Regions from separate parts of the Streptosporangium sp. NPDC023615 genome, predicted to be linked through region 3. Evidence: riboswitches for the same ligand, from Rfam matches in the RefSeq annotation. Region 3 holds a riboswitch; each other region holds the start of a gene.
What was found. Region 3 has a riboswitch for cobalamin ahead of AB0G16_RS28285 (ABC transporter substrate-binding protein). Riboswitches for the same ligand answer to the same signal wherever they lie in the genome.
Positions count from the first base shown of each region.

Region 1: linked by a shared signal. The riboswitch ahead of cobN (cobaltochelatase subunit CobN) and the one ahead of AB0G16_RS28285 (ABC transporter substrate-binding protein) in region 3 are both predicted to bind cobalamin.
Region 2: linked by a shared signal. The riboswitch ahead of AB0G16_RS16010 (ribonucleoside-diphosphate reductase subunit alpha) and the one ahead of AB0G16_RS28285 (ABC transporter substrate-binding protein) in region 3 are both predicted to bind cobalamin.

Region 1 is NZ_JBFABE010000022.1:32,809-38,369, reverse strand. It holds gene AB0G16_RS17845 (precorrin-2 C(20)-methyltransferase) at 1-1,741, opposite strand, end outside; gene AB0G16_RS17840 (precorrin-8X methylmutase) at 1,738-2,364, opposite strand; gene cobG (precorrin-3B synthase) at 2,361-3,641, opposite strand; cobalamin riboswitch at 3,725-3,849, shown strand; gene cobN (cobaltochelatase subunit CobN) at 3,960-5,561, shown strand, end outside.
Region 2 is NZ_JBFABE010000018.1:75,662-81,222, forward strand. It holds gene glmS (glutamine--fructose-6-phosphate transaminase (isomerizing)) at 1-1,510, shown strand, start outside; gene AB0G16_RS16005 (tripartite tricarboxylate transporter substrate-binding protein) at 1,608-2,690, shown strand; cobalamin riboswitch at 2,695-2,896, shown strand; gene AB0G16_RS16010 (ribonucleoside-diphosphate reductase subunit alpha) at 3,202-5,561, shown strand, end outside.
Region 3 is NZ_JBFABE010000052.1:6,765-12,325, reverse strand. It holds gene nhaA (Na+/H+ antiporter NhaA) at 1-523, opposite strand, end outside; gene AB0G16_RS28300 (helix-turn-helix domain-containing protein) at 819-1,391, opposite strand; gene AB0G16_RS28295 (cobalamin-binding protein) at 1,671-2,582, shown strand; cobalamin riboswitch at 2,647-2,774, shown strand; gene AB0G16_RS28290 ((2Fe-2S) ferredoxin domain-containing protein) at 3,221-3,604, shown strand; cobalamin riboswitch at 3,705-3,867, shown strand; gene AB0G16_RS28285 (ABC transporter substrate-binding protein) at 4,018-5,013, shown strand; gene AB0G16_RS28280 (iron ABC transporter permease) at 5,055-5,561, shown strand, end outside.

The DNA.
Region 1 (5,561 bases), on a different contig from region 3:
TGAAGACCACCCGGCCGCCACCCCGTTCGGCGACCCGGGTGGTGGAGGACCCCACCAGCAGCAGGCAGCGCATGTCGACCGCGGCCGGGTCCAGGTCGCCCAGGGTGGTGACGGTCACGCTCTCGGCGGCGCCGCCGACGTCGCGGCCGACGACCACGGGCGTCTCCGGGGCGCGGTGCTCCAGCAGCAGGTCGCGGGCGGCGGCCACCTGCCAGGTACGGCTGCGGGAGGCCGGGTTGTAGATGGCCAGGACCAGGTCGGCCCGCGCGGCGGCGCTGATCCGCCCGGCGACCACCTCCCACGGTTTGAGCAGGTCCGACAGCGACAGCACGCAGTAGTCGTGACCCAGGGGCGCCCCGGCCCGGCTGGCCACCGCGTGCGCCGCGGTCAGGCCGGGCAGCACCCGGACCGGCACGCCGGCGAACCTCGGCTCGCACGCCACCTCCAGCACCGCGCTGGCCATCGCGAAGACCCCGGGGTCGCCCGAGGAGACCACCGCCACCCGGGATCCGGCCACGGCCAGCTCCAGCGCGTGCGCGGCCCGTTCGGCCTCCACCCGGTTGTCGGTGGGGTGGCGGCGCTGGCGCGGGTTGGGCGGGACGCGGTCCAGGTAGGGGCCGTACCCGACGAGCTCGTCGACGGCGGCCAGCGCCTCCTGCGCCTCGGGGGTCAGCCAGGGCCGCCCGGCCGGGCCGAGCCCCACCACGACCACCTCGCCGCGCGCCCGCCGCCCGCCCGTGCCCGGCACGCCGGCGGGCACGTCGCCCGGCAGGTCCACGGGGGCGGTGACGGGCACGCCGACCGGCACGCCGGACGCCGGGACGGAGACCGCGGCCATGCCGGCGGGCGCGGTGGCGGCCACGGTGGTGGACGGGGTCGCGGCCGGCCCGGGAGCCGGTGCGACGACGGCGGGGGAGCCGGCGGGGACGGGGCGTGCCGCGTTGACCGGGCTGGGGATCAGCGCCAGCGAGAAGTACGGCACGCTGTCCGGGTCGACCTCGGCGAGCGGGGCCACGCGCTGCTGCCCGGTGGTGGCGCGCTCGACGTACCACGCCTCGTCCAGGCGCCCGGCCTCGGCGAGGGCGTCACGGACCTTGGTGAAGGTACGGCCGAGTTTCAGCACCGCCGCCGAGTCGGTGGCGGCGAGGCGCTCGGCGAGCACCCCGGCCGGGAGCGTCCCCGGCAGCACGGTCAGCACCTCGTCGCGCTCGACCAGCGGGCGACCCAGCACGGCGGAGGCGCCGCTCACCGAGGTCACGCCCGGCACCACCTCGGTGCTGTAGCGGTGCGCCAGGCGCTTGTGCATGTGCATGTACGAGCCGTAGAAGAGCGGGTCGCCCTCGCACAGCACCACCACGTCGCGCCCGGCGTCGAGGTGGGCGGCGAGGCGCTCGGCGCAGTCGGCGTAGAAGTCGTCGATCGCCCCCTGGTAGCCGCCCGGGTGGTCGGTGGTCTCGGTGGTGAGCGGGTAGATGAGGGGTTCCTCGACCTGGCCCTCGCGCAGGTAGGGGGCGGCCACCGCGCGGGCGATGCTCCGGCCGTGGCGGGCGCTGTGGAAGGCGATCACGTCGACCTCGCCGATCAGGCGGGCGGCCTTGACGGTCACCAGCTCGGGGTCGCCCGGCCCCAGTCCCACGCCCCACAGCCGCCCGGTCGCGCGTACGCCCGCGCCGTCGCTCACGGTGCCGCCCGCGTTGTCGCCCGCGTTGTCGCCCATGCTGCCGTCCACGTCGTCGCTCATTCTTCCTCGCTCGCGATCGCGTTGACCGCGGCGGCGGTCATCGCGCTCCCACCCCGGCGCCCGACCACGACCAGGTACTCCAGGTTCGACGGGTGCTCGGCGAGGGCCTGCTTGGACTCGGCGGCGCCGATGAAGCCCACCGGGACACCCAGTACGGCGGCCGGACGCCCGGCCCCCCGCTCGACCATCTCCAGCAGCCGGAACAGCGCGGTGGGCGCGTTGCCGATCGCGACCACCGAGCCCTGGAGCCGGTCGCGCCAGAGCTCCAGGGCGGCGGCGCTGCGGGTGGTGCCCAGTTCCTCGGCGAGGGCCGGGACGCGGGGGTCGCCGAGCGTGCAGATCACCTCGTTGCCGGCGGGCAGGCGGCGCCGGGTCACCCCGGAGGCGACCATCGTGGCGTCGCAGAGCACCGGGGCGCCCGCACGGAGCGCCTCGCGGGCCGAGGACACCACCCCGGCCGACCAGCGCAGGTCGTCCACCAGGTCGACCATCCCGCAGGCGTGGATCATGCGGACCGCCACCCGGGCGACGTCCGGGGGCAGCGCGCCCAGGTCGGCCTCGGCGCGGATGGTGGCGAAGGAGCGGCGGTAGATCTCCGCGCCGTCGCGGACGTAGTCGATCACAGTTCCCCTCTGGCGGCCGTCACCGCGGCCGCGGTCTCCTCGATGCCGGAGCAGGTCAGGCCGGTGCCGTCCAGCTCCAGGCGGTAGCCGTCGCCGGTGGCGACCACGTCGGCGACCCGCCCCCTGGGGCGGCCGCAGCGTCTGGCGCAGCCCGCCCAGTGCACGGGGAGCGTATCGGTGCCGTGCGGGCGCCGGGAGGGCGGGGCCAGGGCGACGACGGCGCCCGCGTCGGCCCGCACGTCGGCCAGGGACTTGGCACAACCGGGACGTCCGGCGCAGGCCGTGACGCCGATCCACGGCGAGGCGGGGTCGACGACCAGGCCCGCCGCCCGGAGCCGGTCGGCCGCGTCCGCGGCCTGGGCGCGGGTCAGCCCGGGCAGGACCGCGCCGCGCCAGGGGGTCAGGCGGATCTCCCCGCCGGAGGTGAGGTCGGCGAGCAGCCGCGCCTGGGCGCAGGTCAGCCGTCCCAGGGGCACCGCCACCCCGAGCGCGACGCGCGCGGGCCCGCCGACGAGCCCCACCGGTCCGAGCGCCACGGGCCGCGGCCGTACCGGCTCGAAGGGCGTCGTCCGCGCGCCGAGGGCGGTCAGCACGCGGGCGGCGACCGGGGCGGGCCCGTCGGGGAGCTCGGAGATCCGCCAGGCGGTGACGTCCCGGGCGGCCTGCTCGTCGAGGAACGCCTCGGCGGCCGCCAGCAGCGCGGTCACGGCCGCGTCCGTCCCGACGCGCAGGCCGGTGTCGGTCCCGGCCAGGAGCAGCGCGACCCGGTCCGGCCCGACGGGCACGACCGTGGCGTCGGCGCCCAGGCCGGCCACGTCGCCGCGCCCGTCGTCGAGGGCGAACATGAACCGGCCGGGCAGGGCGGCGAGCGCGGGCCTGGCGCACAGCCGCCGGTCCAGCTCGCCGATCAGCGGCGTGACGTCGGCGACCCCCGCGCCACCGGGACCGTCCAGGCCGGTCAGCGGGGAGGCCAGGATGTTGCGGACCCGCTCGTGGGTGGCCGAGGGCAGCAGGCCCGCCCGCGCCATCCGCGCGGCGAACCCGTGCTCCTCGCCCCGGCCCAGCCCCCGGACCTGCACGTTGGCGCGGGAGGTGAGTTCGACGGCCCCGTCACCGTGACGGCGGGCCGCCCCGGCGAGCTCGCGGAGCCGGACGGGGGTCAGGCGGCCCCCGGGCACGCGGACACGGGCCAGGCCACCGTCCGCGGCGGCGTGGACCTGAAGTGCCCCGGGACACGCGTCAGGCCGGGAACGTCCATGAAAGTCGCCAATGTCCACCCACGGGATGCTAATACCAGTTTCCGGTTGATTTCTTGCGGGGAGTCGGACTGCCGTAGTGTCATCGGTGGCGATGGCGTTGGGAGGAAGCCGGTGAGATTCCGGCGCGGTCCCGCCACTGTGACCGGGGAGCGAACCTCAACCGGGCCACTGCCCGGAGACGGGTGGGAAGGCCGGGGCGAGCACCGATCCGGGAGCCAGGAGACTCCAGCCGTCGCGGCCGACGACGACCCGGGGCGAGGACCCCGAGGGAGGATGCTCCGTGCGCTTTTCGCCGTTCCCCCACCGCGGTGCGACACCGCCGATGGAGTGTGCCGCGTGATCCTGCTGCTCTCCACCTCCGACACCGACCTGCTGAGCGCCCGCGCGAGCGGCGCCGACTACCGCCTGGGAAACCCCGCCCGCCTGGGCGTCGCCGACCTGCCACCACTGCTGGAGGGCGCCGACGTGGTCGTGGTGCGCCTCCTGGGCGGGCGCCGCGCCTGGGAGGAGGGGCTGGACGCCCTGCTCGCCGGGCCCAGGCCCATCGTCGTGCTCGGCGGCGAGCAGGCACCCGACGCCGAGCTGATGGAGCTGTCCACCGTGCCCGGCGGGGTCTGCGCCGAGACGCACGCCTACCTCGCGCACGGCGGCCCAGCCAACCTGACCGAGCTGCACCGCTTCCTGTCCGACACGCTGCTGCTCACCGGCCACGGGTTCGCCGCGCCCGCCCCCACCCCGACCTGGGGGACGCTCGAGCGCGATGCGCGCGACCAGGACGGGCCGGTCGTCGGCGTGCTCTACTACCGCGCCCACCACGTGGCCGGCAACACCGCGTTCGTCGAGGCGCTCTGCTCGGCGATCGAGGACGCCGGGGCGCGGGCGCTGCCGCTGTACTGCGCGTCCCTGCGCACCGCCGAGCCGGGCCTGGTGGAGGCGCTGCGCACGGTGGACGCCCTGGTGGTCACCGTCCTGGCCGCGGGCGGCACCCGCCCGGCGACCGCGTCGGCCGGCGGGGACGACGAGGCCTGGGACGTCGGCGCGCTGGCCGAGCTGGACGTGCCGATCCTGCAGGGACTGTGCCTGACGAGCAGCCGCGCCTCCTGGGAGGAGAACGACGACGGCCTGTCCCCGCTGGACGCCGCCACCCAGGTCGCCATCCCCGAGTTCGACGGGCGCATCATCACCGTGCCGTTCTCCTTCAAGGAGATCGACGAGGACGGGCTGACCGTCTACGTGGCCGACCCCGAGCGCGCCGCGCGGGTGGCGGGCATCGCGGTGCGCCACGCCGCGCTGCGCCACGTGCCGCCCGCCGAGCGGCGGCTGGTGCTGATGCTGTCGGCCTACCCCACCAAGCACGCCCGCATCGGCAACGCCGTCGGCCTGGACACCCCCGCCAGCCTGGTGCGCCTGCTCGCGGCGCTGCGCGAGCGCGGCTACGACATCGGTGCCGAGGGCGAGCTGCCCGGGGTGACCGAGCAGGACGGCGACGCGCTCATCCACGCGCTGATCGCCGCCGGCGGGCAGGACCGCGACTGGCTCACCGAGGAGCAGCTCGCCGGCAACCCCGTGCGCATCGCGGCGACCCGCTACGCCGAGTGGTACGCCACGCTGCCCGCCGACCTGCGGGAGGGCATGGAACGTCACTGGGGGCCGCCCCCCGGGGAGCTGTTCGTCGACAGGTCGCGCGACCCGGAGGGCGAGATCGTGCTGGCCGCGCTGCGCGCCGGCAACGTGGTGGTGATGGTGCAGCCGCCGCGCGGCTTCGGGGAGAACCCCATCGCCATCTACCACGACCCCGACCTGCCGCCCAGCCACCACTACCTGGCCGCCTACCGCTGGCTGGCCGACGGCTTCGGCGCCCACGCCGTGGTCCACGTGGGCAAGCACGGCAACCTGGAGTGGCTGCCCGGCAAGTCCGCGGGCCTGTCGGCCTCCTGC
Region 2 (5,561 bases), on a different contig from region 3:
CGACGAGCTGCGCGCCAAGCTGGAGGCCGAGGGCGTGGTCTTCCTCTCGGAGACCGACACCGAGGTGCTGGCGCACCTGATCGCCCGCACCGTCAGGGAGGCCGACTCGCTGGAGGAGGCCGTCCGCGCCGCGCTCAAGCGGGTCGTCGGCACGTACGGCATCGCGGTGCTCGACGCCGAGCGGCCCGGCGAGGTGGTCGTGGCGCGCAACGGCAGCCCGATCGTGCTGGGCATCGGCGAGAAGGAGATGTTCGCCGCCTCCGACGTCGCCGCGCTGGTCCGCTACACCCGCCAGGTGGTCCACCTGGAGGACGGCGAGATCGCGGTGCTCAAGGCCGACGGGTTCACCACCTTCGCCAGCGACGCGCGCGAGACGGCCAAGGAGCCGCTCACCGTCGACTGGGAGGCCGGCCACTACGACACCGGCGGCTACGAGCACTACCTGCTCAAGGAGATCTCCGAGCAGCCCGACACCGTGGCCAGGACGCTGCGCGGGCGCCTGGACGACCGCTTCCACATCGCGCACCTGGGCGGCCTGAACATGGACGCGCGGGAGACCCGCTCGTTCCGCCGCGTGAAGATCATCGGCTGTGGTTCCGCGTACTACTCGGGCCAGATCGGCGCGCAGCTCATCGAGGAGCTGGCGCGCATCCCGGCCGACGCCGAACCGGCCAGCGAGTTCCGCTACCGCAGCCCGGTGGTGGAGGCCGACACCCTGTACGTGGCGATCAGCCAGTCCGGGGAGACCTACGACACCCTCGCCGCCGTCCAGGAGCTCAAGCGCAAGGGCGGCCGGGTGCTCGGCATCGTCAACACCGTGGGCAGCGCGATCGCCCGCGAGTGCGACGGCGGCGTCTACCTGCACGCCGGGCCCGAGGTGTCGGTGGCCAGCACCAAGGCGTTCACCTCGACGGCCGTGGCGTTCGCGCTGCTCGCGCTGCACCTGGGCCGGGTACGGGACCTGTCCCCGGCCGACGGCAGGCGCATCTGCGACGGCCTGCGCAGGCTGCCGGAGCAGATCAAGGAGATCCTCGTGCTGGAGCCGGTGATCCGGGAGCTGGCGCACAAGTACGCCAGGGCGCCGAGCATGATGTTCGTGGGCCGGGTCCGCGGATACCCGGTGGCCAGGGAGGGCGCGCAGAAGCTCAAGGAGATCTCCTACGTGCACGCGGAGGCGTACCCGGCCAGCGAGCTCAAGCACGGCCCGCTGGCGCTGATCGGCCCGGAGATGCCGACGGTGGCGATCGTCCCCGACGACGAGCTGCTGGACAAGAACCTCACCACGCTGGGCGAGATCCGCGCCCGGGGCGGGCGGGTGCTCATGGTCGGGCACCGCACCGCCGACCCCAAGCTGGCCGACGACTGCGTCGTGGTGCCCAAGAACGAGACCGAGCTGGACCCGATCCTGCTCTCGATCCCGCTGCAGCTCTTCGCCTACCACGCCGCCGTGGCGCTGGAGCGGGACGTCGACAAGCCCCGCAACCTGGCCAAGAGCGTGACGGTGGAGTGAGGACCTCCCGGCCGACCGGTCATACCCCCCGCACTATGACAGAAAGTGACATGAGCGTAACCTAGGGTGCAGGGGGTTCCCGGGGGAAGGGGCGCTTATGCGCCGCAGGGGGTTTTTCGCACTGGCGGCGGGGGCCGTGGTGCTCGCGGGCTGCGGCGGCGAGGGCGCTCCCGCGGGCGCGGCCGTGGACCGGCTGTTCCTCCTCGAACCCGCCGCCGACGGCCACGGCTGGGACGGCATCGCGCGCCGGCTGGCCTCGGTCCTGGTCCGCTCGGGGCTGGCGCGCACCGTCATGGCCGTCGAACGGCCGGGAGTGCTGGGGTCGGCCCCGCGCGACGCCTTCGTCGTCCCCGGCGCGCCCGGCCTCGCCGGGGACGCCGGGGACGCCGCCTCGGGTGCCTCCGGTGCCTCCGGTGTCTCCTTCGCCCGCGAGGGCAGGCTGCTCGTCACCGCGATGCCGATGGTCGCCGCCGCGGAGATCGCGAACACCGCCGCCGTGGTGGAGGCCGCCACCCCCCTCGCCCGCCTGGCGGGCGACTGGACGGCCCTGGTCGTCCCGGCCGGTTCCCGGCTGCGCGCCTTCGAGGACCTCGCCGCCGCGCTGCACCGCGACCCGGCCGGGCTGACGGTCGGGGGCAGGCTGGAGGGCGGCTCGGACCACGTGCTCTACGGCATGATCGGCAAATGCCTCGGGGTGGACACCCGGCTGCTGGAGTACGCCGGCTACCTCGCCGCGGCGGACGCGGCCGAGGCGCTCCGGGTGGGGCGGGTGGCGGCCATGCTGGGATCGGCCCGCGCCCTGCTGCCGGCCATCTCCGCGGGCCGTCTGCGCCCCCTGGCCGTCTCCTCGGGGGGGCGGATCGAGGGGATCGACGCGCCGACGCTGATGGAGCTCGGCGTCCGGCTGGAGTACAGCGACTGGTGCGGGCTGCTGGGCCCCCGGGGCATGAGCGAGGGGGACAGGCAGGCGGCGATCGCCCTCTGTGAGAGGCTCGACGCCACGCCGCACTGGCGCGCCCTGTGCGCGGCGAACGGGTGGAGCCGGGTCTTCCTCGGCGGCGACGACTTCCGCCGGTGGCTGTCCACCGAGACCGGCCGGACCCGGGGCGTGCTTCACGAACTCGGCCTTTTGACGTCCTCAGACACAACCTGTTGGGGTAGTTGCGTCAGGCGGCCCTAGATGTAGGATCCTGATCGTTGCTGGTTCGCCCCGCGAGGGGCGAGGCAAGAGGGAACCCGGTGAGAGTCCGGGACTGCCCCGCAGCGGTGAACGGGAACGAAAGCCGTCATTGAGCACTGGGTGAACCATGCCCGGGAAGCGACGGCCGGTAGGCGTGTGCGGTGCGCCCGTGAGTCCGAAGACCTGCCGGTGACGTTGTTGTCCAGGGCCTCGTGGGAGGGCTCGCGGAACGAGGCGGTCCGGCGTGCCCGGAATCGCTCGCGGACGCGTGCCCCCGGCGGGAGCCGCAGGGGGAAGTCCGAACGAGCGAGGACATGACGTGACAGAGACCTTGGCGCGGGCCGCGGCGGAGACCGCGACGAAGAACGTGACGCCCACCGGCGCGCCGGCCGGGACCGCGGCGGAGAGCGGCCCGCGGGCGGGAACCGCCGCGGGGCCCGATGCGCGCGCCGGGAGCGCCGGGAGCGGCGGGGACGGCGGGGACGGCGGGGACGGGGCCGCCGACCGCAGGCTGGCCATCGACGAGGCCGCCGCGGGGGTGATCACCGACCCGGAGAACTCCAGGGTCGCCGCCGCGATGCTGGCCGAGCTGATCGCCGACGAGGCCGCCGGGCACGGCGTGCGGAGCTTCTCCGACTCCGTCGCCGCCACCCACGCCGCCGGGCTGGTCCAGGACCGGCTCGCGGAGTTCGTGGCCGCGCACGCCGGTGCCCTGGACGCGCTGATCCTGCCGGACGCCGACGCCCGGTTCGAGTACTTCGGGCTGCGTACCGTCTACGACCGTTACCTGCTGCGCCACCCGAGCACCCGCGAGGTGCTGGAGCGCCCGCAGCACTTCTTCCTGCGGGTGGCCTGCGGCCTGTCCGAGACCGTCGAGGAGGCCGCCGAGCTGTACGCGCTCATGGCCTCGCTGTCCTACCTGCCCAGCTCGCCCACGCTGTTCAACTCCGGTTCGCGCCGCCCCCAGCTCTCCTCGTGCTTCCTGCTCGACTCGCCCCGCGACGAGCTGGAGTCCATCTACGAGCGCTACACGCAGGTCGCCCGGCTGTCGAAGTACGCCGGGGGCATCGGCATCGCCTGGACCAGGGTCCGCTCGCGCGGCTCGCTGATCCGCGGCACCAACGGCCACTCCAACGGCATCGTGCCGTGGCTGCGCACGCTGGACTCCAGCGTCGCCGCGGTCAACCAGGGCGGCCGGCGCAAGGGCGCGGCCTGCGTCTACCTGGAGCCCTGGCACGCCGACGTCGAGGAGTTCCTCGAACTGCGCGACAACACCGGCGAGGAGGCCAGGCGCACGCACAACCTCAACCTCGCCAACTGGGTCCCCGACGAGTTCATGCGCCGGGTCGAGGCCGACGCGACGTGGTCGCTGTTCGACCCCAAGGAGGTCCCGCACCTGACCGACCTGTACGGGGCGGCCTTCGACGAGGCCTACCGGGCCGCCGAGGCCGAGGGCCGGTTCGTCCGGCAGATCCCGGCCCGCGCGCTGTACGGGCGGATGATGCGCACGCTCGCCCAGACCGGCAACGGCTGGATGACCTTCAAGGACGCGGCCAACCGGACCTCCAACCAGACCGGCGGGCCGGGGAACGTCATCCACCTGTCCAACCTCTGCACCGAGATCCTGGAGGTGACCGGGGACGCCGAGACCGCGGTCTGCAACCTCGGCTCGATCAACCTCGCCGCGCACCTGTCCGCGTCCGGCACCGCCGGAACCGGAACCGGCACCGGCACCGGCGCGGGAGCCGGCACCGGGATCGAGGCCGAGGCCGAGGCCGGGGCCGGGGCGGGGATCGAGGCCGGGACCGGGGCGGGCGCCGGGGCGGGGATCGACTGGGACCGCCTCCGGGCGACGGTCCGCACCGCCGTGCGCTTCCTGGACCGCACCATCGACCTGGGCTTCTACCCGACCCCCGAGGCCAGGAACGCCAACCTGAGGTGGCGGCCGATCGGGCTCGGCATGATGGGCCTGGCCGACGTCATGTTCGCGCTCCGGCTGCCGTTCGACTCGCCGGAGGCGCTGGAGCTGTCCACCCGTATCTCCGAGGAGATCGCGCTCGCCGCCTACGCGACCTCCTGCGACCTGGCCGCCGAGCGGGGCCGGCACCCCTCGTACGAGGAGACCAGGGCCGCGGGCGGGGTGCTGCACCCCGACCACTACGGCGCGGCCACGTCGGCGCGGTGGGCCGAGCTGCGGGAGCGGATCGCCGTGACCGGGCTGCGCAACTCGCTGATGATCGCGATCGCGCCCACCGCCACGATCGCCTCCATCGCCGGCTGCTACGAGTGCATCGAGCCGCAGGTGTCGTGCGTCTTCAAGCGCGAGACACTCTCGGGGGAGTTCCTCCAGGTCAACCGCTACCTGGTCCGCGACCTTCAGGCCAGGGGCCTGTGGACCCCGGCGATCCGGGACGCGATCAAGCGGGCCGACGGCTCGGTCCAGGACATCCCCGAGATCCCGGCCGACCTCAAGCCGCTCTACCGGACCGCCTGGGAGCTGCCGCAGAAGGCGCTGATCGACCTGGCCGCCGCGCGCACCCCCTACATCGACCAGTCCCAGTCGCTGAACCTCTTCATGGCCACGCCGACGATCGGCAAGCTCTCCTCGATGTACGCCTACGCGTGGAGGTCGGGGCTCAAGACCACCTACTACCTGCGTTCGCGCCCGGCCACCCGGATCGCGCAGGCCACGGTGGCGGCGCAGGCCCAGGCGGCCCCGGAGGGCGCGTCCCAGGATGGGAACCAGGGCGCGTCCCAGGGCGGGAACCAGGGCGGGATCCGGGCGGGGGGAGGGGTCGGGGTGCCGGAGGCCGCCGGGTTCGTCGCCGACCCCGGCGCCGTCGCCTGCTCGCTGGAGAACCCCGATTACTG
Region 3 (5,561 bases):
TGAGCAGGAAGGTGCGCAGCGCCGAGGGCAGGTGACGGCCGATGACCGCCAGCACGGCCAGGGCGAACGCGATGTCGGTGGCCGTGGGGATCGCCCAGCCCCGCCCCGCGCCGTCCCCGGCGTTCAGGGTGAGCAGCAGGTACAGCACCGCCGGGACGATCACGCCGCCGAGCGCGGCCGCCACCGGCACCGCGGCCCGCCGCGCCTGGCGCAGGTCGCCGGCGACGAACTCGCGTTTGAGCTCCAGACCGGCCACGAAGAAGAAGATCGCGAGCAGGCCGTCGGCGGCCCAGGTCGCCAGGGTCAGGTCCAGGTGCAGGGCGGCGGGACCGACCGTGACCTCGCGCAGGGTCTGGTACCCGTCCGACCAGGGGGAGTTGGCCCAGATCATCGCCGCCACCGTGGCGACCAGGAGCAGGGCCCCGCCGACGGTCTCCCTGCGGAGGATGGCGGTCACACGGCTGGTCTCGGCCCATGAGCCCCGGCTGAACAGACTGGACACGCCGGACAGGGGATTGGACATGGGGCTCCGTTTCAGGGTCGGGTCGGAGACTGCCGACCAGACTTCCCGGCGCACCTATGGGGTCGATCCTATCGGTGGGCCCGGCCGAAGCCGCCGGGCAGGGGGCCCGTACGGCCGGATCTCCGGCGTTCTCCCAGGTCGTGGCGGTCCTGCCGGTGACCGCCGCGGCCGTCGTCGCGCGTCCCCGCCGTGATCGTCCCGATCGTTCCCGCGCCCGCCGTGATCATGCCCGTGTCGCCGGCGCCCGTGCCCGCCGTGATCGTCTTCGGCGCCCCCGTGCCCGCCGTTATCGTTCTCACCACGTCTGCGAGACCAGGGCGGGGGCCGGCCGGGGGGTCCTGCGCCCTCGCCCGAGCAGGCGGATACCGGTCAGCCGCAGGCCGCGGTGCAACTCCTCGTCGGACATCTCCGGGAAGGAAGCCGCGGCGCTGATCAGCCCGCCCAGCGCGGCGGTCAGGTAGACGCGTTCCCACGGGTCGGAGCGCCCGTCGTCGCACAGGCCGCGCATCTCGTCGCGGTAGCGCTCCATCCGCGCGCCGATGACCGGCCTGGTGCGGATCCCGGGGTCCCGGTCCATCAGGGTGATGACGGTCCGGTGCTTGACCAGGAAACCGATGAACCCCTCCAGCGGCGGCCGGGCACTCCCGGACGCGTTCTCCGCGGAGAGCAGTTCGAGATCGGCCAGCAGGGGGGCCAGCGCCGCGTCGAGCAACGCGTCCTTGGTCCGGAACAGGCCGGTGACCGCTCTGCCGGACAGGCCGGTGGCGGAGGCGATCATCTGCAGTGTCGTTCGCTCGTAGCCGTTCGCCGCGAACAGGTCGAGCGCCGCCCGGGCCACCTGCTCGTGGGCCCGTGCGGGCACGGTCATGGTCATCTCTCCCCCTGTCGTCACAGAGCCCCGATGGACCGGAGGACTGCTCTGGCGTGAGGGGTAACAATGCATATGCGCAGGTCATTCCACTTTGCCGGATGATTGCCGGGGGCCCCGCCCGTCGTGATCCACTGCCGCCCGGCCCTCTGATCAGACGAACGGCCGAGCGGGGGTCGCGGCGGCGGATCGGCGCGGGGCCGGCCCGCGCCGCTCCTCATGTGGATCTCCGCGCGCCATGACGACGGCGCGGGAACGAGGCGCGGCTAGGGTCGTGGTGTGCGAATCGTGTCGTTGTTGCCGGCCGCCACCGACATCGTGGCGGTGCTCGGGCTGGGCGGTGACCTGGTCGGACGGACCCACGAGTGTGATTGGCCGCCCGAGGTGGTGGAAGGGGTGGCGGTGGTCACGGCGGCCGGGTTCGCCGCGGACCGGATGAGCAGCAGGGAGATCTCCGACGCGGTGGGCGGCGCCGCCCACCGGGGCTCGTCGCTGTACACGCTCGACGTGGAACGTCTGGCGGACCTGGCGCCCGACGTGGTGCTGACGCAGGACCTGTGCGAGGTGTGCGCGGTCTCCTACACGGGGGTGTCGCGGGCGGTGCGGCTGCTCGACTCGGGACCGCGGGTGATCAGCCTGGAACCGCGCACGCTTCCCGACGTGCTGGACTCCGTCGGGCATCTCGGCGAGGCGCTCGGGGTGACGAACGTGGCGTCCCGGCGGGTCGCCGAGCTGGAGGACCGGCTCGCGGCGGTGCGGTCCATGGTCGCGGACCGGCCGAGGCCTCGGGTGGCGGCGATCGAGTGGCTGGATCCGCCGTGGCCCGCCGGTCACTGGGTCCCCGAGCAGGTCCGGGCGGCGGGTGGTGAGCCGCTGCTGGCCGGGGCGGGCGAACACACCACCGCCGTCGACTGGGAGAGGGTGCGTGCCTCCCGGCCCGAGGTGATCCTGTTGATGCCCTGCGGCTTTCCTCCCGAGCGGACGCGGGCGGAGTGGTCCTCGCTGTCCCTCCTTCCGGGCTGGGCCGACCTGCCCGCGGTCCGCGCGGGCCAGGTGTGGGTGCTGGACGGCCCGGCGTACTTCAACAGGCCCGGACCTCGCGTGGTGCGGGGGACGGAGGTCCTCGCCCAGGTGCTCCACGGCGTGCGCGCCGGCGCTCCCGTCGCACGCGGGGAGGCGCACCGGGTCTGACGCTTGATGCGCCCTTTGTCGCTGACGAGGGGTGTGCGAGCATGGTCGGCGTAGGCGAGCGCGGACGAGGAAGCCGGTGTGAGTCCGGCGCGGTCCCGCCACTGTGATCGGCGAGCGAATCCCGAACGAGCCACTGCCCGCAGGACGGGTGGGAAGGCCGGGACGAGCCTCGACCCGAGAGCCAGGAGACTCACGCGGTCGCCACCTCGAAGAAATTGGGGCGGATCTCCCCAAGAGAGGAACGGTGATCGTCATGCCTGGACCTCGGCCTGCCGGCCCTGGGCGGTTCGGCCGCCGCGCGCGGGCCATCGCGCCCGGCCGCGGACTGCTCACCCGGGGAGCACTTCGGGGCAGCGGCGACCTGGTCGAACCCGCTCCCGGGCAGCCGTTCCTCGTCCGGCGCGGCTGCTGTCCGTACCACCGCCTTCCGGCGGCGACTGCGGCGACTGCGGCGAGTGCGCGCCGGCCGGCCCCGGCACGCGCCGCGAGCAGCGGGCCCTGCTCCTGCGACAGGCCGGAGGACCCGCATCAGCCACACCGACGGCTTCGGCCGCCGGCACCCCGCACGTGAAAGCCGCCCACGTCAGTACATGTGACGGTCGCGTGTCGCGCCGCCGGCCCGTCCGAGGGGGGAACGCATGAAAAGGATCACCGTGTGCCGGGACTGCTGCTGCGGGAGTGCGCGGAAGGCGCCCGCCCTCGACCACGGCGAGCAGATCCGCCGGCTGGCCGAGGTCGCGGACGTACGCGTGACCGAGTGCCTCGACGTGTGCGACCAGGCCAACGTCCTCGTCGTGCAGCCGACACCGGAGGGGCGGGCGGCCGGTGGCCGTCCGGTGTGGCTCGCCCTCGTCAACGACGAGAGCGCCACGGCCGATGTCGCCGAGTGGGTCCGCGCCGGTGGTCCAGGCCTGGTTCCGTTGCCGCCGATCCTCGAACTGCACCGTTTCACCCCGCCGCGCCGTCTCCCGCCCCGCGATGCCGATCCTCCGACGATGGACACCTCGGTCCCGCGCCGGTGACATCGGCCCGGGTGAGACCTGTCCGCCCAGGCTTATCGCGACCTTGACTCTGATGCGAATTTATCGCGATAAGGGCATCCCGCTCGTGTGCGCCGGCCCGGTTCGTGTGATGATGGTGCAAAGGCGAGCGCGGACGAGGAAGCCGGTGCAAGTCCGGCGCGGTCCCGCCACTGTGATCGGCGAGCGGATCCCCACCACGCCACTGCCCCTCCCCGGGGTGGGAAGGCGGGGACGAGCCTCGACCCGAGAGCCAGGAGACTCACGCGGTCGCCTCCTCGATGAACTGGGGCGGATCTCCCCGGGGAGGAGTGGGGCTCTCGTGCCCGTCGAGCCGGTGGCCGCGCCGAGAAGCCCTGTGGCATTCCCTCTTTCAGATCCGCCCCGTCGTGCAGATTCCGTGAGAGGAACACGTCATGACGGGCAGACGCCCCACCTCCCTCCTGCTCGCCTTCTTGGTGTCCGGAGTGCTGGCCGCCTGCGGCGGCGCCCCGGCTGAGAACGTCCCGGCCGCCGCCCCGGCGGCCTCCGCGCCCGCGGGCTTCCCGGTCACTCTCGACAACTGCGGTGTGAAGAGCACCTACGAGCAGCCACCGCGGCGGGCGATATCGATGAACCAGCACGCCACCGAGGTGATGCTGGCGCTCGGCCTGGAAAAATCGATGATCGGTACCGCCTACCTCGACGACAGGGTACTGCCGCAGTACAAGGCGGCCTACGACGCCGTCAAGGTCGTCTCGAAGGAGTATCCGGCGTACGAGGCCCTGCTGGCCGAGGAGCCCGACTTCGTCTACGGCGGCTTCGCCAGCACCTTCGACGAGAAGGAGGGCCGCAGCCGCGACACCCTGCACAAGGCCGGCATCAAGACGTACCTGAACGTCGAGGAGTGCGCCGAAGGGGCGGTGCCGATGGACCTGATCGACACCGAGATCCGCAACGTCGCGAAGATCTTCGGCGTCTCCGACCGGGCCGAACCGTTGATCACCACATTGCGGGCGACCCTCGACGGGGTGAGGACCACGCTCGGCGAGGCCGACCCGGTCAAGGTGTTCGTCTACGACAGCGGTGACAAGACCGCCTTCACCGCCGGGGGCAGGGGTGTCGGCAACGAGATCATCAAGCTGGCCGGAGCGGAGAACGTGTTCGCCGACGTCGACAAGGTGTGGGGGGATGTGTCGTTCGAGCAGGTCGCCGAGCGTGCCCCCGACTGGGTCGTCGTCTACGACTACGGCGACCGGCCGGTGGCCGACAAGGAGAGGTTCCTGCTGGCCAACCCAGCACTGAAGGACGTGCCGGCCATCAAGAACAGGCGGTTCGCGGTGCTGCCGCTGTCGTCGGTGGTGCTCGGCGTGCGGGCGCCGGGAGCCGTCGAGGCGCTGGCCCGGCAGCTGCACGCCGACCGCTTCAAGTGAGACCGCTTCACGTGAGACCGCTTCAAGTGAGATCACTTCAGGTGAGCGAACCGGACGTGGGCGCCGTGCTGCCGGCACGGAGGCCGGGACCGCCCTACCCGGTCGTGATGCTCGTGCTCGTGTTCCTGCTCGGCGGTGCGGTCACCGCGGCCGTCGCGGCCGGGTCGGTGGCCCTGCCGGCCGGGCAGGTGTGGGGCATCCTGCTCCATCACCTGCATCCCGCCCTGGCCGAACCGGTCTGGACACCGGTGCGGGAGACCATCGTGATGGATGTGCGGCTGCCGCGGGTCGTCCTGGCCGGCGCGGTCGGCGCGGGCCTTGCGGTCTGCGGCATGGTCCTGCAGGCGCTGGTGCGCAACCCGCTGGCCGACCCGATGCTGCTGGGGGTCTCCTCCGGCGCCGGCGTCGGGGCGGTCACCGTGGTGGTGTTCGGCCTGAGCGTGTTCGGGGCGTTCAGCCTGCCGATCGCGGCCTTCCTCGGGGCGCTGGCCGCGCTGGTGGCGGTCTACTTCCTGGCCCGCTCGGGCGGGCGCATGACCACGATGCGG